Regions from separate parts of the Bacillus spongicola genome, predicted to be linked through region 2. Evidence: predicted binding sites of a transcription regulator. Region 2 holds the regulator's gene; each other region holds the start of a gene.

Region 1 (5,352 bases), on a different contig from region 2:
CCTATTTGGTCAAGAGGGGAATCCCTGCATAGTGTGAGAGGAAAGGTCCACCAGGCCTCAGAGAATTGACATAAAGGCTGGATAAATCAAGCGGATTTAATAAAATCACGTTGGCTGAAATAGTGGAGGTCGAAAAAACCCCCTAGACAGATGAATTGATTTGTCTAGGGGGATATCATTGTAATAGAGGGAATTGGCAGCCATGTTTATTCTGTTAAAACCTTGGATACTGAACATCTATTCTCATTCAATAAAGTCAAATCAATACTAGTACAAGGGATTCCATTGATAATTAAAGGCTGTCTTAGCAAAGTTTGTTGCTTTTCGTATCAGTATATTTTCTAGGATATTCACTTGCCCCCGAGTCCCTAGCCACTGCAGCTGAATCAAGAAAAGCGGAAGTGGCTGCCCAGGGACGGCAGGCATCTGGCAGAACACGCAGTGAAGCCTGCTTCACGAAGTGGACTGACAAATGCCCGAGTCCCTAGCCACTGCAGCTGAATCAAGAAAAGCGGAAGTGGCTGCCCAGGGACGGCAGGCATCTGGCAGAACACGCAGTGAAGCCTGCTTCACGAAGTGGACTGACAAATGCCCGAGTCCCTAGCCACTGCAGCTGGATCCGTCTTTTTTTTATGGAAGTCAACAGTAAGATAAAGGATGTAGTCAAAAATCTGATGAAATAGTCACAATGTATACGATAAGAGCCAATTAAAACAAATAACAACACTGAATATGAAAAGGGACTTTAACTAAGAACGACCTTTTTTCTATGAAACAGGAGATCACTTAGACTGAATAGATGGGTTAGTTATCCAGAGATTGATTCTTCAAATTCCAATCGTTAGCAGAATTTTTCCTTCTTCTAGTTCGTATTTTTTGATGTTTCCAATCGGGATTTTTTTTACTAAATCAATATTGTTGAAATCTAGATTAATGTGATGATGATCATAGAGTAGGTATGGAGATTTCGTGAATATCATCTTGTTGAGGAAGTTGATATTGACAGGCTTGAAATGGGTGATTTTAAAAATCAATTGTCTTTTTTCCATTTTGATTGGTTGAAGAGTAAGGGAAAAAGGGATGTCACGGTTAATAAACCATTTTTTCACTTCTGCTTTGCCCGAAATTTGAACCTCTTTTTCCGCAATTTCAACGGTTGTGTTTTTGATTTTGTCTGATTTTTCCAGTAATTCATTCAGCATAGTGCTTGAAATCGAAATGGGTATGCCCATACCCTCTTTCATTCGGTTCACTTCATCTTTCATTTTTTCAAATAAATCCATCTTAAATCCCTCATCATTTTATAATTTTTCAAGACAAAGAATAGAAAAAACGATTTGACGGAAGGGGCAAGAACCTTACTTTTTTCCTTGTAAGCACGGTACTAAATATATATGCAAGTTGAGCATGTTTTACGATTTGTATTTTGACTAGGAATAGAATAGACAATCGTTCGAGTAAAATGAGCCTACAACGAGAATATAGATCTCGTTGTAGGCTCATTTAAGGTTACATTAAAATAATCATTAGCATAGCAAAGAAGAAATACACCGCATTCTCAATTTCTAAGATACCGACTTTCATAATACTCATTTTTCGTCCGTAAAATAAAACAGCTCTCAAAATGCTTGGGATGAAAGCAATAATGAACAAACTGTTTCCGGAAAGAATTAGTAACAAGGGAATGAGAGCATGGTAAAGCCAAGAAAACCATTTGAACCGGGTGTTCTTTTTCTCTCGAATCATAGTTTTTACATAAAAAGTACTTCCTAGAAAAAAGAGGAAGGTTAAGGTGAACAAAAACCAGGCCATAGGATCAAGACTTCCGGATCCTAAAAAATAACTAGCTAATCCACCAACTCCAAACGCAGCGATTGCGGTCAAATCATTGAAAAATGCTCTTTCCCTATTTCTCTTTGCGTAATAAATGTTAATGAGAAAGAAGGGAATCATAGCGAATCCAAAATAAAGCATTCTCCAGTCGTAGAGGATAGGAGGAATCAGGCTTAAAAGAGCAATGCTTCCATAAATCAACGACCACTTTCGGTGAAGATCGGTCTTTTTTTTGCGCAATAATAAAAGGAAGGGGTAGGTCCCCAAATACAGAAACAGCCAGCCGATGAACAATGGTATGTGAAAAATCGAAAAACCACTAATGATGGCACTAAGTAAAAATGGAATGATGAGCATGGCCCAAGCTCCATGTTGTTTTGGAATAAGTAAGTTCAATCGTAACAACTCCTCAAGAAAAGATTTAGGTTAATCTTATCAAAAAGAGTTTACAATACCTGTGATTTAATTCACATTTTTAGAAAATGGAGTTTTTCGTCTAGATTGTCGCTATTGATCCATCTTTTGGGGAAGATTCTCAATTGCAGAATTTAGATTTAATTAATTACAAAATGATGACCCGAAACCAAGTTAGGTGACAGTTAAATGGCTGGTATGAAAAGTTTCGAATTTTGTGAAAACAGTCTTTTGGAAGTATGCGATTCATTCTTATTTCCTGAAGGGGAGACGGTCTAAGTAATCGGTAGGTGGGTCGAAGTAGGAAGTTTTGAGCAGGACACAGCGAGAAGATTAGCAAAAATCAAATGGTTTTTGTTTATTTTGAGAAGCTTTTCTAATGAAAAACAAATATTCACCAGAGAGTGTCCCTCCTAATTGTAAAAAAAGTGAATAACTATTCAGAAAATAAGAAGGAGAAAAGTGTTTGTTTGGCGTATTTAACACAAGTAGGACAAATATGAAGAAACAGAAGGAGTGTTTTCAATTGATAGCAAAACTTCCAAAGGAAATCGCACAAGAACTAACAATTCCGGTAATTGCCGCCCCCATGTTTTTAGTTTCAAGTCCAGAGCTTGTGATTGAAAGCTGTAAATCAGGTATGATTGGCTCATTTCCAACATTAAATGCTCGGAGTGAAGAGATTTTAGAAGACTGGATGGAGCGAATTACTAGTGAATTAGCTGAAACAAAAAAGCAGGATCCCTCCAAAAAGGTTGCACCTTGGGCTGTAAATTTAATTCTGCATAAATCCAATACGCGCTATGAAAAAGATCTGTCGCTTATTCAAAAATACGAACCACCTATTGTCATTACTTCACTTGGAAATCCGTCTGCGGTAGTAAAAGCAGTTCATGAATACGGTGGTCTTGTGTTTTCCGATGTGGCGACCATTCCGCATGCAAAAAAAGCTGCCCAAACGGGAGTAGATGGACTTATCCTTGTTTGTAGTGGTGCTGGTGGGCATGCTGGAACGATAAATAGCTTTGCCTTTGCAGGAGCAGTAAGAGAGTTTTGGGACGGGATAACCATTTTAGCTGGATGTCTTTCTAGTGGTCGTGACGTATTAGCTTCACAAGCGTTAGGGATGGATATGGCCTACATGGGTACACGCTTTATTTCTGCAAAGGAAAGCTATGCACCTCAAGATTATAAAGAAATGCTTATCGAATCTACTCTAGATAATCTGATATATACGGATGCCTTTTCTGGAGTGAAAGCGAATTACTTAGTTCCGAGTATCGAAAAAGCAGGTATTAATCTGGCAGATCTAAAAAGCAAGGGAAAAGTGGATTTATCTTCATTAAATCAAGCCGGAACGAAAGCTTGGAAAGATATTTGGTCAGCAGGTCAAGGTGTCGATCAAATCGACGAGATTCAATCGGTGGCGGACATTGTTACTGAACTTGTCTCAGAATATCAATCTGCACAAGAAGGAATTATGACTGTAAAGGTTTGAAGAAATAGTTTTCTCTTCTAAGATGAGTGGAAGGTTAATTGTAATGACTGATATTCGTGAAAAAATTGAGTTCAAGCAGATATGTGTCGAAATTGAGGGTGATTCCTTCACTCCTGATAAGTCACTTCCTTCAATCTGAAATGTTCGAGCATTTAAAGAGCTAAAAAGACTAGAGATGACGTGGAATGCAGAAGCTAGAGAAAAAGCAAAAATGCATGGAGTGATAGCGTGTGCTTCGATTAGTTTTTATTTCCGTCATCTGGGTAATTGCCTATCATAAAAGTGATTGGAGAAACTGGCAAAAGTTTCACCCAACCATTTTATTTATGATTGTAGGGAATTTGTTAGTTGGACTTATTACTTATGAATATTCATTATGGGATTTGTCTTCTGAGCTAGGTGGTCATATTACAAATGATTTAATCCTTTCCTTTTTATTTTTTCCTCCAGCGATGTTGCTCTTTTTATCACACTATCCAGTCAGCAAACATATGCTCAAAAAATATATTTACCTGATCAGGTGGGCGCTTTTATTCACATTGATTGAAGGGGTAGAATTAGTGTTCGATAATGTCAACTATGAACATGGTTGGGATATTTGGAAATCTGCATTTGTAAATTTAGGGATGTTTCCAGTATTGGTTCTTCATCAAACTAGACCTTTGTTTGCGTACGGTTTGTTTTTTCTAGAGATTGTATTATTAATTACAATAGTCGATATTCCTATCTCTTCATTAAAATAACGTTTTTTTTGTTGAGGCACGGGTCAAATGAATGACTCTCCAGTGATGCAGACATCACCTCCGAGTTCTTCATTTTCCTGACACCGCTGAACAGCCTATGTTGAAGATAAAAGGGAATAAAACAAAAATCGATTATGGAAATAAATAGAGAAGGGCAATCGACGATGGTTTCTCTTTTTGTGAGTCCTTAAACAAAAATTTAAAAATGGAAAAGGAGGATTTCCGTGCCTTATATAAATCTTCAAATCACTAAAGGAGCTAATCGTGAACAAAAAGCTCAAATCGTTCAGGAATTTACCCATACGCTACAAAATGTGTTGGGGAAGAAACCAGAACATATCCATATTGTCATTCAAGATATCGAGGAGCAAAATTGGGGCTTTTCAGGTGTTCTCACAGACGATTTTCGAAAAAATTCCTCTCAAGAATAGATTTTAAACCCTGACACATGATGTCAGGGTTTTTTCATCTCTTTTTAGCTATTTCAAGTAAACCTAGATCCTACAAGTCTAGGTTTTACACAAGGGTAACTAACAAATTATGTTAAAATATAAGTAGAAGGAAAATTATTTATTCAACTAACAGACAGAAGTATGTGATCTTGACCAAAACATTTCTTTCCAAAGCTTTTTTCGAACCAAGGGATAGTCACGTTTTATCAATCGAGAACTGGCACTCTTATAAGCATTTAGAAACTTGGATAATTCACTATTAGGATGTGCCTTGAACATGACCTGTATATGGTCTTTATCGAGATTCCAATCTTCAACCGAAATATTATACGACTGGCCTATTCTCACAAAAATATCTTTTGCATAGTTTGACATACTATCATCAAATATTTGTCTACGATATTTCACTACC
Region 2 (5,352 bases):
GCTATCAAGTACGCGACCTGTTCCTATTGCTACGACAACACCTTCTTGTGGCTTTTCTTTCGCAGAGTCTGGTAGAACAATCCCGCTAACCGTTTTTTCTTCCGTTTCAACTAGCTCAATTACGACGCGATCACCTAGTGGTTTTAACAAGTGAAACAACCTCCTCAATAAATATGTAGTCATGATAATTAGCACTCACCTCTTTAGAGTGCTAACACAATTAATATAATAAAGAATTCACTTTTCTTTTGCAAGCATCAAGCCTTATTTTTTTCTAAAAAGGTTCGACAAAAATCACTCCATGTTTTGTCATTTTTCGCAAACCCACTTCTTCCAGCTTTACCATTTGAACAGTCATCATTTTATTAGTAGAATGGATAAATGATTATGATCAACTTTCTAAAGGAGAACTTACATGAATAAACGATATGGCTATATCCTAATCATCTACATAGTCATGCAACTTTCTACCTCTATCGCCGTTCCGCTTATTTATAAGCTCGGACTGAATTCCTTTGGTGTAGAAGATAAAGAAAAGATGCTCTATTTAGCTGCGGGGTACTGGCTATTTATTAGCTTTACACTCACCCTTATCATTGTACTTTTTTTATTACGAAAAAGCGAAAGATATGAGGACTTTGGCCAACAGCATTCAATTCCACTCTCCATTTCTTGGGGTGTGGGCGGAATATTTCTCGCCTTTTTAGCACAGGCCCTCGCTATTACTGTTGAATCTTTTCTCGGAATCGAACCTGGATCGGAAAATACAGCGACAGCGATGAAAATCATCTCACTTGTGCCAATTGCGTTAATTGCTTCCTCGGTCGCCGGACCAATTTTAGAAGAAATTGTTTTTCGACAAATCCTATTTGGGGCACTCTATAAGCGAATGCCATTTCTGGCCGCTGGTTTCTTAAGTTCCCTTCTATTTGGACTGGCTCATCGCGAATTATCCCATATTCTGTTATATACGACGATGGGCTTTACGTTTGCTTTTCTGTATGTGCATACGAAAAGAATTATTGTTCCCATCATCGCTCACGTTGGCATGAATACACTCGTTGCGCTCATTCAATTTTATCCTGCAATTATGAAAAAAGTAAGCGCACAAGTCGCACTATTTATTCACTGGATAGGGTAATCACGCTCTTTTTAAACATATATATTGAAGATTTTTTTCTTTTCGTCTATTTTTGAACAAAATCAATACCAGAATAGAGAACTCCTTCGAAAATGAACTTCAATAGCTACAATAATGTACACGAATAGGGCAAGGACTCTATAGGATTAGGAGGACGTTTTTATGAGAAAATCACCTTTGTTTACTGGTATCATTTACACCTTACTCGGAATTCTATTTACGTATTTTTCAATCCAAAATGTTGTGACTCATGGCTGGGGATTTTTCACTTATCTTCTCATTTTCCTAGCAACATTGGATTTAGGTTCAGGACTTCGGATGATTAACATCCACATTAAATTAAAAACGATGCAAAAAAAATAGACCCAATGGGTCTATTTTTTTATTCTTCCATTTCTCTTTTCTGTTCTGCAAGCAAAGCTTTTTTATAACCAATTTTACATATACCTAAACTGATTTCATATAAAACAAAAAGTGGTAGAGTAACGAGTAAATGAGACATAATATCTGGTGGTGTGATCATTGCGGCAATCACAAATAGACCAAAGTAAGCATACACCCTCATTTTCGACATCAACATTGGTGTAATAATCCCTAACCTTGTTAAAAACAACATAATGACAGGGAGCTGAAACAGAAATCCGAACGGAATGGTAATTTGAAAAAGAAATTGAAAATACTCATTGATGCCAATTTCCTGTTCAATTTCTAGATTCACAGACAAATTCAACATAAAGTCGACTACAAATGGAAATAAAATAAAATACGAAAAAGCTAATCCACCAAGAAACAAGATCACCGTTACCGGAATGTAACTCAACGTGACACGTCGTTCTTTTTCATATAATCCCGGGGACACAAAGGACCATAATTGAAAAAGAATTAACGGGAGCGCCATTAATAATGACAAGAATATTATTACTTGGATGTAAATCTTTAATGGATCCGTTAACCGAAACGCATTCATCGTTATTTCTTTCGCTTCATCCGCATTCTGCAAGTAAACAATCAACGGTTCGGCGAGAAAAAAGCTTGCGATAATCGCAAACAAGAAGAAAACGACCACAATGAGAAGCCGTTTTCTTAATTCATCTATATGTTCATAAACAGTCATATCATTTCGACTCATCGTCAATCACCTAACATTTACTTAGCATCATTTTTGTCTTTGTCTTCGTCATCCGCTAAGCCTTTTGTGGCATTTTTGAATTCGCGCAACGTACTTCCCATTGCTTTCCCTAGTTCTGGTAACTTTTTGGGACCGAAAATTAATAGTGCAACTACTGCTATTGCTACAAGACTACCTGGACCTGGCATTACGCTACACCTCCTCAGTACTATATTACATCATTTTACCCCTAAATCCTAATTTCTTAAAGCCCTTCTTGTGACGTTTCCGTGTCCTTAGTAGAATAGTTCTTCAAGAAATAAACTAGCGACTGCAATTCAACCGCTAAATCAATATGATGGATTCGAATAGACGAAGGAACATTTAACCGTGCCGGCGTGAAATTCAAAATCCCTTTCACATTCGCACTCACTAAGCGATCCGTTATCGTTTGAGCAACAGGAGCGGGTACGGTCAAAATAACCACCTCTATGTTGCTTTCCTTGATTTTCTCTTCTAAATCGTCTAAAGCATAAATCGGTACGTCACCTATACTCATGCCCACTTTATCAGGATTCACTTCAAAGGCCATCTCAATTTTCGTGTTATTATTTTTCAAAAAATTATAGTGAAGAAAAGCTGTGCCTAAGTTTCCTACTCCAATTAATCCAACCTTGGTGACTTCATCCTGGTTTAGTGTTTTACTAAAAAAGCTTAGCAAATAGTTCACATTATAACCATAGCCTTTTTTCCCAAGTGCACCAAAATAAGAAAAGTCTCTTCTAATCGTAGCCGAATCTACTTTTACGGCCTCACTTAATTCTTTCGAGGACACTCTTTGTTTACCTGAAGAATGTAAGTTTTGAATAAACCGATAATATAGAGGCAAGCGTTTTGCGGTAGCTTGCGGTATTTTCATTGTGTCTTGATTCATTTCTAATCCCTCTCTATTTTTGAGCCAATCATCTCTCGATTTTTCTATTTAATAGAGCTTTCGGCTCATTTTGTATTGAATCCTATTTTCGGAAACGCTTCCATTAATCTCGAACTAGCTGTTTAGATTCCTCTTGGTCGGAAATATATCACTTTTCTTTGCAGATGAATCAATTTTAATTAAAGGCATGCCTGATGTAGACATTCTCCTCTTCATTCATTATCATACACTATTTCGTCAAGATTGTCTGTTACCTTTTTCACAAGTCCTGCTATTGCTCAACTTGTTTTAAGTGCGATACACTGTTTGTATAAGACTCTTTTCTTATATATTGTGACTCTTTCGTTTATTTTTCGATGGAATCCTCGATTTTGCTGTTGAAACCTATCAAAAATAGTCGATAAGATGAAGTAAAACCTTCCGCATTTTATAGTACAGTTCGCTAGTAAAGCTGATTGGTTTCTTACTGGAAACTAAATTACTCGGACACTTGAAGAGTTACTGACCAGTTTAAACGAGATGAATGAGGTGAATATATGATTTTATTACAAGTCAATAATGTAACAAAGTACTTCGGGGCAGAAATGATTTTATCAAATATTAAACTAGAACTGAAATCTAAAGATCGAATTGCACTTGTAGGTAGAAATGGTGCTGGAAAGTCAACTTTACTAAAAATCATCTCCAATCAACTTTCCTTTGATTCAGGAGAAATAATAAAACCAAAACATGTGACCATGGGCTATTTAGCTCAGCATACAGGACTGGAATCCAGTCTATCGATTTGGGACGAGATGCTATCTGTATTTGAGCATGTTTTACAACATGAAGCGGATTTACGCAAATTAGAGCTTGAGATGGCTTCACCAGATATTTATGAAAACACAGAGGCTTATGAACGGACACTATCCGAATATGATCGCTTAACGGTGAAATTTAAGGATTTAGGCGGCTATCAGTATGAATCGGATATTCGCTCTATTCTCCACGGATTGAATTTTGCTAACTTTGATTATTCTACCAAAATCTCCACATTAAGTGGCGGACAAAAAACGAGACTAGCTTTGGCTAAACTTCTCTTAACAAAACCTGATTTACTCATCCTAGATGAGCCCACTAACCATTTAGATATTGAAACACTCTCTTGGCTAGAGCAATATTTACAGGGCTATTCAGGTTCCATCTTGATTGTCTCTCATGATCGCTATTTTTTAGATAAAGTCGTCAATCATGTTTATGAAGTATCACGGAGAAACACAAAGAAATATCACGGCAATTATAGTGATTATTTACAAAAGAAAGCCGACGACTATGAACGCGAGAGTAAGCAATTTGAAAGACAGCAAGCTGAAGTAGCTCGTTTGCAAGATTTCATTCAAAAAAACATTGCCCGAGCTTCCACTACAAAAATGGCACAAAGCAGGCGAAAAAAACTCGAGCGAATGGACCTCATGTCTCAACCGCTTGGTGATGAAAAATCTGCCCATTTTTCTTTTGAAATTGAACGGCAAAGTGGGAATGATGTTTTAAAAGTTCAAGATTTAACAATAGGTTATCACCAAGAACCAATTTCTTCAAATATTAAATTTCAGGCTTCAAGAGGAGATAGTATTGCCTTAGTTGGTCCAAACGGAGTCGGGAAGTCTACCTTAATCAAGACACTAGTGGGAAAACTTCCATCCCTTTCTGGCAACTACCACTTTGGAGCGAACGTCAAGATTGGCTATTATGATCAAGAACAAGCCGAGCTAACTTCCAATAAAACCGTGATTCATGAACTGTGGGATGATTACTCGATGAAGACGGAAAAGGAAATCCGAACTGTTCTGGGCAATTTCTTATTTTCAGGAGATGATGTACTCAAGTCTGTTTCAACTCTAAGTGGTGGCGAAAAAGCCCGATTAGCTCTTGCTAAGATGATGTTAGAAAAATCAAATGTACTTATTCTAGATGAGCCAACAAATCATCTTGATCTTGATAGCAAAGAAGTTCTTGAAAATGCATTAATTCATTACCCAGGTACGATCTTATTCGTTTCCCATGATCGCTACTTCATCAATCGTATCGCAACAAAAGTTCTTGAATTATCCACAACAGAAGCCAAAGAATATCTTGGTGACTATGATTATTACGTCCATAAAAAGGAAGAAATGATCGAGCTTGCTTTAT
Region 3 (5,352 bases), on a different contig from region 2:
CTTATGACACGCTTTTATGAACCAGTTGAGGGAATCGTAAAGATTGATGGAGAAGATGTGAAAGAATATTCGCTAAAATCTCTTCGGCAAAATGTAGGTTTCGTACTCCAGGAATCCTTTTTATTTTCTTCAACAATCGCCGCAAATATTTCCTATGGACGGCCAGAAGTGACAATGGAAAGAGTAATTGAGGCAGCTAAAAGTGCGCAAGCTCATGAATTTATTTGTGAACTTCCTGATGGCTATGAAACGGTTCTGGGGGAAAGAGGATTAGGTTTATCTGGTGGGCAAAAGCAACGCATCGCCATCGCACGTGCTATTTGTACCGATCCTTCAATTTTAATACTGGATGATGCGACAAGTGCGGTTGATATGGAAACAGAGTTCCAAATTCAAAAAGAATTAAAAGACGTCATGAAAAATAGGACGACGTTTATTATTGCTCACCGAATCTCTTCTCTAAAACATGCAGATGAAATATTAGTTTTAGAAAATGGTAGGATTGTTGAGCGTGGAAAGCACGAGAAATTATTAAGAAATAACGGACCGTATCAGCGAATTTATGAGATTCAATATAAAGATCAGAAGCGAATACTTCAGGGACAGAAGGGGTGATTGAATGAGTCAAAGTAAACTACATAATCGAATTCAAAAGCGATTTCATTACTCGACTGATCAAATAATCGATAAGTCATTTAACTGGAGGCAGCTGTGGCGATTACTTGCCTACGTAAAGCCCTACACTAAAAATTTAGTGCCATTGTCTATCTTAATGGTTATTATTACAACGGCAGTTCGGCTCTCAATCCCAATCCTAATAGGTGTGTATACATTAGATAGAGCCATTCAAAATCGAGATATGAATTTATTGACAATACTAGTTATGGTCATTGTTTCGCTTTATATCCTTAATTACGTCGCTAATGTATTAAGAATAAGGTGGATGAATATGCTTGGTCAAAGTGTAATCTATGATTTGAGAAAGCATCTATTTTCACACGTCCAGTGGTTATCGCATCGCTTCTTCGATCAACGCTCAGCGGGATCAATTCTCGTTCGTATTATGAATGATATTAATTCACTCCAGGAATTGTTTACAAATGGCGTAATAAATTTATTGATGGACCTTATATTGCTTTTGGGAATTGTGGTTATTCTATTTACTCTAAGCCCACAACTTACACTCGCTGTGTTAGTAATTCTGCCGATAATGTTTTTAATCTCGACAACATTGAGGAAGAAAATCCGCAGATCTTGGCAAGATGTTCGAACTAAACAAGCGAAATTGAATTCACACTTAAATGAGAGCATTCAAGGGGTTCGCGTCACGCAATCCTTTACTCAAGAACAAGAAAATATGATGTTCTTCGACGGAGTGAATACAGAAAGTTTTGATAGCTGGAGAACAGCGACTAGAAAGAATGCGATGTTTCGCCCCTTAGTAGAACTTACGAACGCTGTCGGGACAGCTGTACTTATTTGGTATGGTGCACATTTAATCAATGCAGGTAGTTTGCAATTAGGAGAATTTGTTTCCTTTGCCTTTTATCTAGGGATGTTTTGGGAGCCTATATCTCGTCTTGGTATGGTCTACAATCAGCTTTTAATCGGCATGGCTTCTTCTGAACGAATATTTGAATTTTTAGATGAAAAACCAATTGTGTCAGAGGCTGAAAAAGCGATTGAATTAAAAGATATTCAAGGAGAAATTGTGTTTCGTTCTGTCGAGTTTTCATACGATGGTAAACGTAAGGCATTAAACGGAATTGATTTGAAAATGAACAAAGGAAATACCGTTGCACTTGTAGGGCATACGGGATCAGGAAAAACGACAATTGCAAACTTGATTACTCGTTTTTACGACCCAACTGCTGGAAATGTGTTTGTTGATGGCTATGATTTAAAAGATATATCGATTTCAAGCCTTCGAAATCAGATTAGTATCGTGCTTCAAGATACATTTATTTTTTCTGGTACAATCAAAGAGAATATTCGATTTGGACGCCCAGATGCAACCGATGAGGATGTAATTCACGCTGCCAAAGCGATTGGAGCACATGAGTTTATAACTAAAATGCCTAAGGGATATGAAACAGAAGTTGAGGAAAGAGGGAATGTCCTTTCTGTTGGGCAATGTCAATTATTGTCGTTTGCAAGAGCATTATTAGCTGACCCACGTATCATTATTTTAGATGAGGCAACCGCTTCAATCGATACCGAAACGGAAGTCAAAATACAAGCAGCTTTAAATCGTTTGTTACATGGACGAACCGCGATTATTATCGCTCATAGACTTTCAACTATCCGGGAAGCCGATCATATTTTTGTGCTTGATCACGGGGATATAAAAGAACAAGGAAATCATGAGGACCTTATGGATCAAGAAGGTGTTTACTATGAGCTAGTGAAAACGCAGTTCAAAATGTTGGAAGCTATGTAAATGAAAGGACTGATGATCATCAGTCCTTTTTTTCGAGAGATAAGAAAGCAAAAAAATCTGAGCTATCATATCTTTTTGGTTATGTTTTTCCTATTTTGGAGACAAATAATATGAAGCGAATCTCCTTTTGAGCATCATGTTCAGTGAGTGACATTCAAGCAGAAACAATGGGCAATTATCCGTCCAACCATCATGGGCGTGATGAAAATTCAAACTTATTTTTGCGCAATGAATATACCACGACTTGATCATTCATTATCTTGAAAACTCCATCAATTCTTATGGAAAATAGCGAGGAACAGATAAAAATAAGAGTAATGCGGTCGTTTCCGTAATGGGGGCAGTTATAAAAAAGTCTAATTTTAAGATTCATGATAAGAGTACAAACGATCGGATTAAACTAAAACGGACTGGGCATGGTTTTCGCCCGGTTTTTCTTGTTATAAGATAGATGTCTTGCCATTTTTTATAAGAAGCCATAGACATTGAATTTGAAAATGTAAACCAAGCAGTGATTGGGGTAGCCTGGGTCTTATAACTCTCGAAAAAATTCAAAAGATAGGAGCATATTTTTTAGTCCGGTCTAAAAAAATTCTTATCTATGAAGTTCAGAGAAACTAAAATATTAAGATGGGAACATACATTTGTGATAAATGTCACAGAAAATTCATGTTCATCTCTTCACAATGTAAAGTAAAGGCTTTACAATGAGTATAGAGTGTTATGTATTAAAGTATGGGGTAAGGAGGCTATTATATGGAATTTGATAGTGTCATATTAAGTAGAATGTTGACATCAACAACGCTTGCATTTCATATTATTTTTGCAACTATAGGTGTAGGTGTACCTGTGATGATTGCCATTGCAGAGTTCATGGGAATAAAAAATAACGACCGCCATTATTTATTGTTAGCTAGAAGATGGGCACGAGGATTCACGATTACTGTGGCAGTAGGTGTTGTAACCGGAACGGCTATTGGCTTGCAGCTATCTTTATTATGGCCAAGTTTTATGCAAGTGGCCGGACAAGTGATTGCTCTTCCATTATTCATGGAAACCTTTGCCTTTTTCTTCGAAGCCATTTTTCTAGGAATATATTTATATTCATGGGATCGATTTAAGAATAAGTGGATCCACTGGATCTTGAATATTCCTATTATGATTGGCTCATCTGCTTCGGCATTGTTTATCACAACCGTGAATGCCTTTATGAATACGCCACAGGGATTTGATTTAGTTGATGGGAAAGCGGTCAATATTGATCCAATCGCAGCAATGATTAATCCAGCAACGCCAACTAAAGTATTACATGTGTTAACAACTTCATATATGACAGCAGCCTTGATATTAGGAGCGTTAACAGCCTATGCAATCTTGAAAGGAAGTCGTAGTGAATACCATCGTAAAGCGCTTCGCTTAACCATGGTTGCCGGTTTTCTTTTTGCAATCGGTACAGCTCTGGCAGGGGACCTGTCGGCCAAATTTTTAGCTGAATACCAACCTGAAAAGCTAGCCGCTGCAGAATGGCATTTTGAAACAGAATCTAATGCAGATCTCATACTATTCGGTACGCTAGATGAAAACAATGAAATTCATAATGAAATTCGACTTCCAAGTTTCCTCAGCTTTTTGGCTGGAAACTCTTTTGATACTGAAGTAATTGGGCTAAATGATTTTCCACAGGATGAGCTTCCACCGCTATGGATTCATTATATGTTTGATTTAATGGTCTCTATTGGATTTTTCAGTTTATTTATTACCTTTCTCTTTATTCTTACATGGAAAATAAAGAAGTGGAATGAATGGTGGAAACCACTTTTATGGGGAATCGTAGTAAGTGGTCCATTAGCTATGCTTGCCATCGAGTTTGGTTGGATTTATGCGGAAGTAGGCAGACAACCTTGGATACTCCGAAATTACATGAAAGTAGCAGAAGCCGCCACAAAGGCTGATGGGGTTGGGTTGACCTTTATATTATTTGTGTTGTTATATATATTGCTGGCGATCATCACAGTGTTTGTACTGATAAAGATGTTTAAAAACAAGCCAGCAGATGTGGAATTAGAACAACGTTTTCCAATAAAGTAATGATGAGAGAGGCGAGAAAATCTCGCCCCGCTCTTAGATAGGAGGGGTTCGGTTGAGTCTTGAAGTATTAGGAATCACTGTCTTATGGATTTTCTTATATGGCTATCTCATTGTAGCATCAATTGATTTTGGAGCAGGATTTTTTGCCTTTTATGGGAAGGTAGTCGGAAAAGATCATATCTTAAATGGTCTAATTAGTCGATATCTATCTCCAGTTTGGGAAGTAACAAATGTCTTTTTTGTCTTCTTTTTTGTTGGATTGGTCGGTTTTTTCCCTGACACAGCTTACTATTATGGTACAGCATTATTAATACCAGGGAGCATAGCCATTATTCTCTTAGCTATTAGAGGATCGTTTTATGCGTTTGGAAATTATGGATCAAAGAATAATATTGTGTTTTTGTTTTTGTACGGTGCAACTGGCTTGTTAATTCCAGCATCACTCTCTACAGCACTTACGATGTCAGAAGGTGGCTTTCTACAAGTTTCAGAGGATAAAGTGAATTTCCTAGCAAAAGAGCTATTTTCCAGTCCATATTCATGGAGTGTTGTAGGTCTCTCGATTGTTTCTGTTCTGTTTATTTCTGCTTCATTTTTAACATTTTATGCGGACCGAGCAGGGGATCAGCAATCGAAGGCTGTTTTAAGGCAATTTGCATTATTTTGGAGTCCGCCTACGATAATTGCATCACTACTAGTATTTGTTGCATTACGCGAACATAATTTAGAACATTTTATGAACGCAATTGAGATTTGGTGGATGTTTGGATTAAGCTTGCTTTTCTTTGGCATCGCTTCTTATTTAATTTATAAGCAAAAAGCAT
Region 4 (5,352 bases), on a different contig from region 2:
GTCTTCGGCGGTAAAGAATAATGTCGTTTCATCTGCCGTTGTGATTAAGCTGAGTGATTGTGGGGTAGAGAACTCATAAGAATAATTTTTATGGGTAAAAGATATGGTCTCTGGTTCTATATTATTTGAAGAAAAATCATCAAGTGTTCCGACTAACTTTGATGCTTTATATGCAAGGACACCCTGAGAGCGACTAGTCTTTTCGATGATAATTAAAAGTTCACCTGCTTCATCCAATGTTCCAGTAAGTCCCTGAATTTTATCATTTTGATTATCCGCTAATTTTGTCAAAAGAATGGGAGAAGGATTCTCCTCAGTAATATAGAACAAATCAGCAAGAACATTATCCTTATCAGGAACTACGACAACCAATTCTCCACTGTTTAAGAAATAGGCATTAGATATAGAATTCTTAAATTCTGTTAATAGTGAAGATTTTCCATTGTTGAGGTTGTAAGTGAATAAGGACTCCTCATTCCAAAATACTACATTATGGTGCTGACCTTGAACTCCTACTGCAGCATCAGCAATGACTTGTTCTTCCTTCGTATCACTTAGAATCAATTGATCGTTTTTTATGTAGATAAATTGTTCTCCATCAGACCAAAATCCTCTTCCTTTTGGAAATGAAATGGGATAGTTTTCTTCCCTGAATGTCATGTTTTCCTTGAATGTTACTTTTTGAACATTCGTTGAAGTGGAATAATAAACGGTGTCTTCTTGTTTAAATACTTCCGGTTTTTCATTTAAGGAAACATTCAATGGAACGGAGCGGCTCCATGTCTCATTGGGTACTTGTCTGACTTCACTAAGTTGGTGCAGAAATAATAGCCCTAGAAAGAGAAAACTCGTAAAAATAGGTATACCAATAGTTTTTAATTTTTGCATAAATTATCCTCCCTTTTAAAAACCTAGTTTGATTCTACCATAATTTTACTAAATTCGATTTATTTTAAATTTTCAGATATTAAAACGAAAAAATTTTGGATAAATTAAAAAGTTGTATGAAAATACGAGGTTGATCTTCATTAAAGTATATTCAATTTCTTTTCAAAGGGCTGTTTTCGTATAGTTTGTGATAGTTTATCATCTAAGATATTGCTTTGTTTCGGACATCCATTCGTCTATTTTTGATGGAAATCAATAGTGAAATGAAGGATTTAATCAAAGATGAGGTAAAGTAGCCATAATGTATACGAAAGGAGCATTTCTAAAAGAAGGATAGAAAAAATAAGGAGGGAATGGTTTGACGTTTAGTGTTAAAGGGAATCAACTTCAGGGGATTCAGTTATGAGGAAAGCCCCTCAGGTAACATATCAACCAAATAACCCAAACTGAATACTTCCAGTGTTGGTCATTTTGCAGGAATAGTACTTTACCGATTTTCGCGGCTTAAAGACCTAAATAATATTGAGAGAGGTATCTAAGAAATGATAGGTTAATCGGATTGACAGAAATAGGATACTGTTATATAATAAAGGTTGGCTAAATGTCCATAATAGAATGAAGCAAAATATTTGCTAACCGTATCTAGTCTGTTAGCTAAAATCTTGAAATTTAATATTGGGAGGGCAAGACTAAATTACCTTGTATTTTCACATAAGAAATCTCACACTTATGAATTCCGGCCTAGACGATCTCACAGTTTTGCGCCGAAGAAACCACGAATTTCGTTTCCTCTCAAAACTCATTTTATTCCATTTAATTTTATTCCAATTAATGAACTGATTCACGCTGGCACGGCCTAGGAGCCGTAAGGATGAAAGAGAGGTAGGGCTTTCATTGTCTCAGAAAGTAAAGCGGACAGTTTAGCTTAAATGATCTATCGACAATCAATCGCCTTACATGATTATTGCATTATTTTGTTATTGCATCAGAAACTCATCTTCATATTATATTTGTCTCCAACTTTTTTAAAGACAAGGACGATCTCTGCTGAGAGACTGTTTAATGTTGAAGTGGAGTTTGCTGATTGCTTACTAATGTATAAGATAAGGATAGACTAAGAGAGCAATTTAATCATTAAGGATTCTCTCAAACAGATAGACGAGAACAATACTATTTTTATACGGAATAGTTCAAATCAACAATCAAAAAAATAATTTCACAACCTATTTTCTTTGATATTGCTGGAGATTTTGAATTTTAACATTTATTTTGGTTGTGTTCAAAAAGCACAAGGGCTTCCCTTGTGCTTTTGTCCATTTATTTTACATAGTTTCACGTTTGCTTAATTGCGTTTTAATTTCGGAAAATGAAAGAGGGGTTCTTTTACCACTACAAGTGCAGGATCTTTTCTTTTTGCAGGAGAAGACAAAAAGGTGTAAAGGGCTCCCATAAATACTGCACCACCAATGATATTTCCAATCGTTACCGGGAGAATATTGTGAACCATGCCAGCGAATGTAATAGTTTCCGGATGTGGTAGTGCTAGTGCTAATGAGAATAAAACAAAATTAGCAATACTATGCTCATAACCAGAAAGGAAGAAGGTAAACACAAGTAACATCATAGCCATTACCTTAGCGCCATCCCCTTTGAGTTGCATTGGAATCCATATGGCTAGGCATACAAGCCAATTACAAAGAATACTTCTGAATACTAACTCTAAAGTAGTACCATGCATTTTCTTTTCAGCAAAATAAAAAAGGAGATGATTTTCGCTAATATCACTGAATAGCCCTGTTCCAATAAATATGGCTGTAAAAAATAAGGCACCTAAAATATTTCCGCAATAACAAGCAAGCCAATTGCTAACAAGATCTCTCCATGATGTTTCTTTTCGTAATGTACTGATTGAAAAATACATTGTATTTCCAGTGAATAGCTCCGCATCACCATAAATAATCAATAATAATGCGATTCCGAAAAAAATCGATGTCATTAAATAAATGGCCGGGGAATCGACTAGTCGAAAGGATTCTCCTAGTTTAAAGCATAAAATTATAGCAAATCCAATATAGACTCCAGCTAAGGCAGCACGAACTAAGTAGTTGACAACAGATCCCTCTAAAATTCTTTTCTTCTTTAAGGCAAGCTCAGTACATTGTCTAATTCCATCATTCAATTGAAACACTTCTTTCCAATAGTGTGTGATGTATTTCACATTAATATTACAATTACTCTACCTTAATTAGAAGTGTCCGGCAAGAGAAATTAGTCAATGTTTATAGAGTATTCATATTTTAAAAAATGTAAGCGATTTCCACGAAAAATATAGTTGCAATTAATAAATGATGTGAAATTACCTTTTAATCTTCCTCATTTGTCCATCATTTTTACCCTAGTTTAATCCTCAATTAAGCATAAAAATCATCGATATCGACCGGCTCCTCGTTCCAGTGCGGATAAATTCATGCGTGAAGCCTTCGCATTATTGTTCATAATCCTTTCGACATCGGAAGGCAAGTTGTCAAGATGAATGAATTCTTCATACATCTCAATATTATTAATTTCAGCTCTAACACTTTGGTTGAATGCATCCTTTAACGAGTTTGGTGTGTTGATAGTCAATTGCGCCTTATTTTCAGGTATAGGCAGATTATAGTCTTCAAACAGTCTTTGAATAGCATCGATATGCCTCTGTTCCGCTTCTTTGATTTGAACAAATGGAATAAACTGGTCAAATTCTTGAATTATTGCATTGTACCTGGCTTGTGCTTTGTATTCATTTTGTAAGCTAGCGGTGAGTGTTTTTTCTAAGAGGGTAGAAGAGTCTGATAAGTTTGTTTGAGCAGATGTGACACAGACAAATGTCAACCAAAAACAAATTATCATACTGATAGTTTTCTTCATTTTGTACATCCTTTCTTATTTCCTTCATTAAGTACTAAGACTGTATTCTCGAGGGGATATAGCTTTTCGAAGTAGTATCTATCTCTAATAAAGGTAGTATTACCCTAAGTATTTTCATAGAATTGTCATTGATGTGCCTACCTTAGACCAACTATTTATCTAAAAAAATTCAGTTCAAGATGATTGTGAGTAAATATTGGTAATTCATACATTAAACTCTTCAATTGGGATGAAACCCGATTTTAATTAACAAGTTTGATAGTAAGGAAACACTATTTCAGTCGAGAAAAGTAAGTTTTATCAGTGCTTCCATAAGAATGAATGGTAAGTTCTTTTAGTGATACAAAACAGGGGACTTTAAATTTGAAGACGATATCAATGAAAATTAAAGGCGATTTGAAATGCATTTTTTGAGAATTTGGGGTCATGATTGTAAGTGGAAATATTTCTGTTATTCATGAGATTGAACTATATAGGTTAGATTTAACTCTGTTTATGGATGAAGAGTTTTTTCAAATAAATTTACAACATAGTAATTTTCGGAATGCTCTTAATGAGAGGGAGATTTTCTGTGATTTTTATTAATCCAGTTATTAAACCTTTCTTCGATGAGGAAATTTCGATACTTGTGATACATACCCTATACAATTTACACCCCTTCATCATAGTCTATCTTAGAGACAATTTCTCAAATGATAAGTATAGGTGGTGAAGTCATATGTGTTGTGGTAGCACTGGAGGTTATGGATACGGCGGAGGCTATGGGAATAGCTTTGTTTTGATCGTAGTCCTCTTTATCTTGTTGATTATTGTAGGCGCCGCTTGTTTTTATTAAGTTTTCAATGAGGCCTATCAATAAGATAGGTCCTTTTTTTACTATTTCTAATGAATCTATTACTCAAGAATACAATATACAGCAGTCCTTGAGACTCTAAACTCATCCCCATTGTGAATATATTCTGACTCAATTAACAATCTCACTCAGAAAGGGAGAGGTTTCCTCACTAAATTGTATCAATACCTTTTAGAACAATCAATTCAATAGTAGCAGTACCTTCTAATGAAAGGAGGAAAATCATGCTTAATAAATTTTTTGGAAATATTGAAAAAAAAACGGGAGTCAAAATGAATGAAGTTATGAAACTAGCCCAATCTGCAAAAGGAGCCAACTTAAAAGACGAAACAACCGTTCGAAATCTTGTGAAGAAAGTTTCAAATGTAGCCAATCGACCAATTTCAAAAGAAAAGGAAGATAAGATTGTCCATGCCATTTTAACAGGAAAGGTACCAAAGGATTTTTCTGGTTTGGCCAAGATGATGAAAAAGAAAAATTAATTTTATCAACATTGATAAAAAGCGCTATCGGTCCTTCATCAATAAAAATGAATGGCTCATTTCTTGCACATTGATGCTAACGAATCAATCATTTTGTGCAAATAACCAGTTCTTAATTTCAAATAGATGATCCAATTCATTTTTTTCCAAAACTTGTAGGCTGGACTGAAACCAACAAACTTTACAAAATCATCCTAATAAATGGACGAACTATTTTTCAAA

Evidence for each region. The regulator Rex, encoded in region 2, represses fermentation and respiration genes when NADH is low (regulators of the CRP and FNR family bind a similar motif). The targets are predictions, from matches to a motif close to TTGTGAAATATTTCACAA.
Region 1: U8D43_RS12530 (YwiC-like family protein) is a predicted target of Rex. The motif match lies at 2,289-2,306, and genes of this name have one in related genera.
Region 3: U8D43_RS06885 (cytochrome ubiquinol oxidase subunit I) is a predicted target of Rex. The motif match lies at 3,085-3,102, and genes of this name have one in related genera.
Region 4: U8D43_RS13190 (formate/nitrite transporter family protein) is a predicted target of Rex. The motif match lies at 3,091-3,108, and genes of this name have one in related genera.

What each region holds. Positions count from the first base shown of each region.
Region 1 is NZ_JAYKTS010000017.1:54,460-59,811, reverse strand. Features, by position in the region: gene U8D43_RS12545 (hypothetical protein) at 315-488, shown strand; gene U8D43_RS12540 (hypothetical protein) at 473-604, shown strand; gene U8D43_RS12535 (hypothetical protein) at 828-1,283, opposite strand; gene U8D43_RS12530 (YwiC-like family protein) at 1,510-2,229, opposite strand; gene U8D43_RS12525 (NAD(P)H-dependent flavin oxidoreductase) at 2,774-3,745, shown strand; gene U8D43_RS12520 (CBO0543 family protein) at 3,976-4,488, shown strand; gene U8D43_RS12515 (tautomerase family protein) at 4,713-4,919, shown strand; partial or broken gene tnpA (IS200/IS605 family transposase) at 5,085-5,352, opposite strand, start outside.
Region 2 is NZ_JAYKTS010000038.1:4,857-10,208, reverse strand. Features, by position in the region: gene groES (co-chaperone GroES) at 1-150, opposite strand, end outside; gene U8D43_RS18480 (CPBP family intramembrane glutamic endopeptidase) at 416-1,141, shown strand; gene U8D43_RS18475 (YdiK family protein) at 1,304-1,504, shown strand; gene tatC (twin-arginine translocase subunit TatC) at 1,524-2,270, opposite strand; gene tatAY (sec-independent protein translocase protein TatAY) at 2,288-2,458, opposite strand; gene U8D43_RS18460 (redox-sensing transcriptional repressor Rex) at 2,515-3,183, opposite strand; gene U8D43_RS18455 (ABC-F family ATP-binding cassette domain-containing protein) at 3,720-5,352, shown strand, end outside.
Region 3 is NZ_JAYKTS010000007.1:42,899-48,250, forward strand. Features, by position in the region: gene U8D43_RS06875 (ABC transporter ATP-binding protein) at 1-615, shown strand, start outside; gene U8D43_RS06880 (ABC transporter ATP-binding protein) at 620-2,440, shown strand; gene U8D43_RS06885 (cytochrome ubiquinol oxidase subunit I) at 3,197-4,528, shown strand; gene U8D43_RS06890 (cytochrome d ubiquinol oxidase subunit II) at 4,581-5,352, shown strand, end outside.
Region 4 is NZ_JAYKTS010000019.1:5,301-10,652, reverse strand. Features, by position in the region: gene U8D43_RS13195 (hypothetical protein) at 1-888, opposite strand, end outside; gene U8D43_RS13190 (formate/nitrite transporter family protein) at 2,231-3,067, opposite strand; gene U8D43_RS13185 (DUF2202 domain-containing protein) at 3,313-3,795, opposite strand; gene U8D43_RS13180 (YjcZ family sporulation protein) at 4,514-4,630, shown strand; gene U8D43_RS13175 (stage VI sporulation protein F) at 4,873-5,130, shown strand.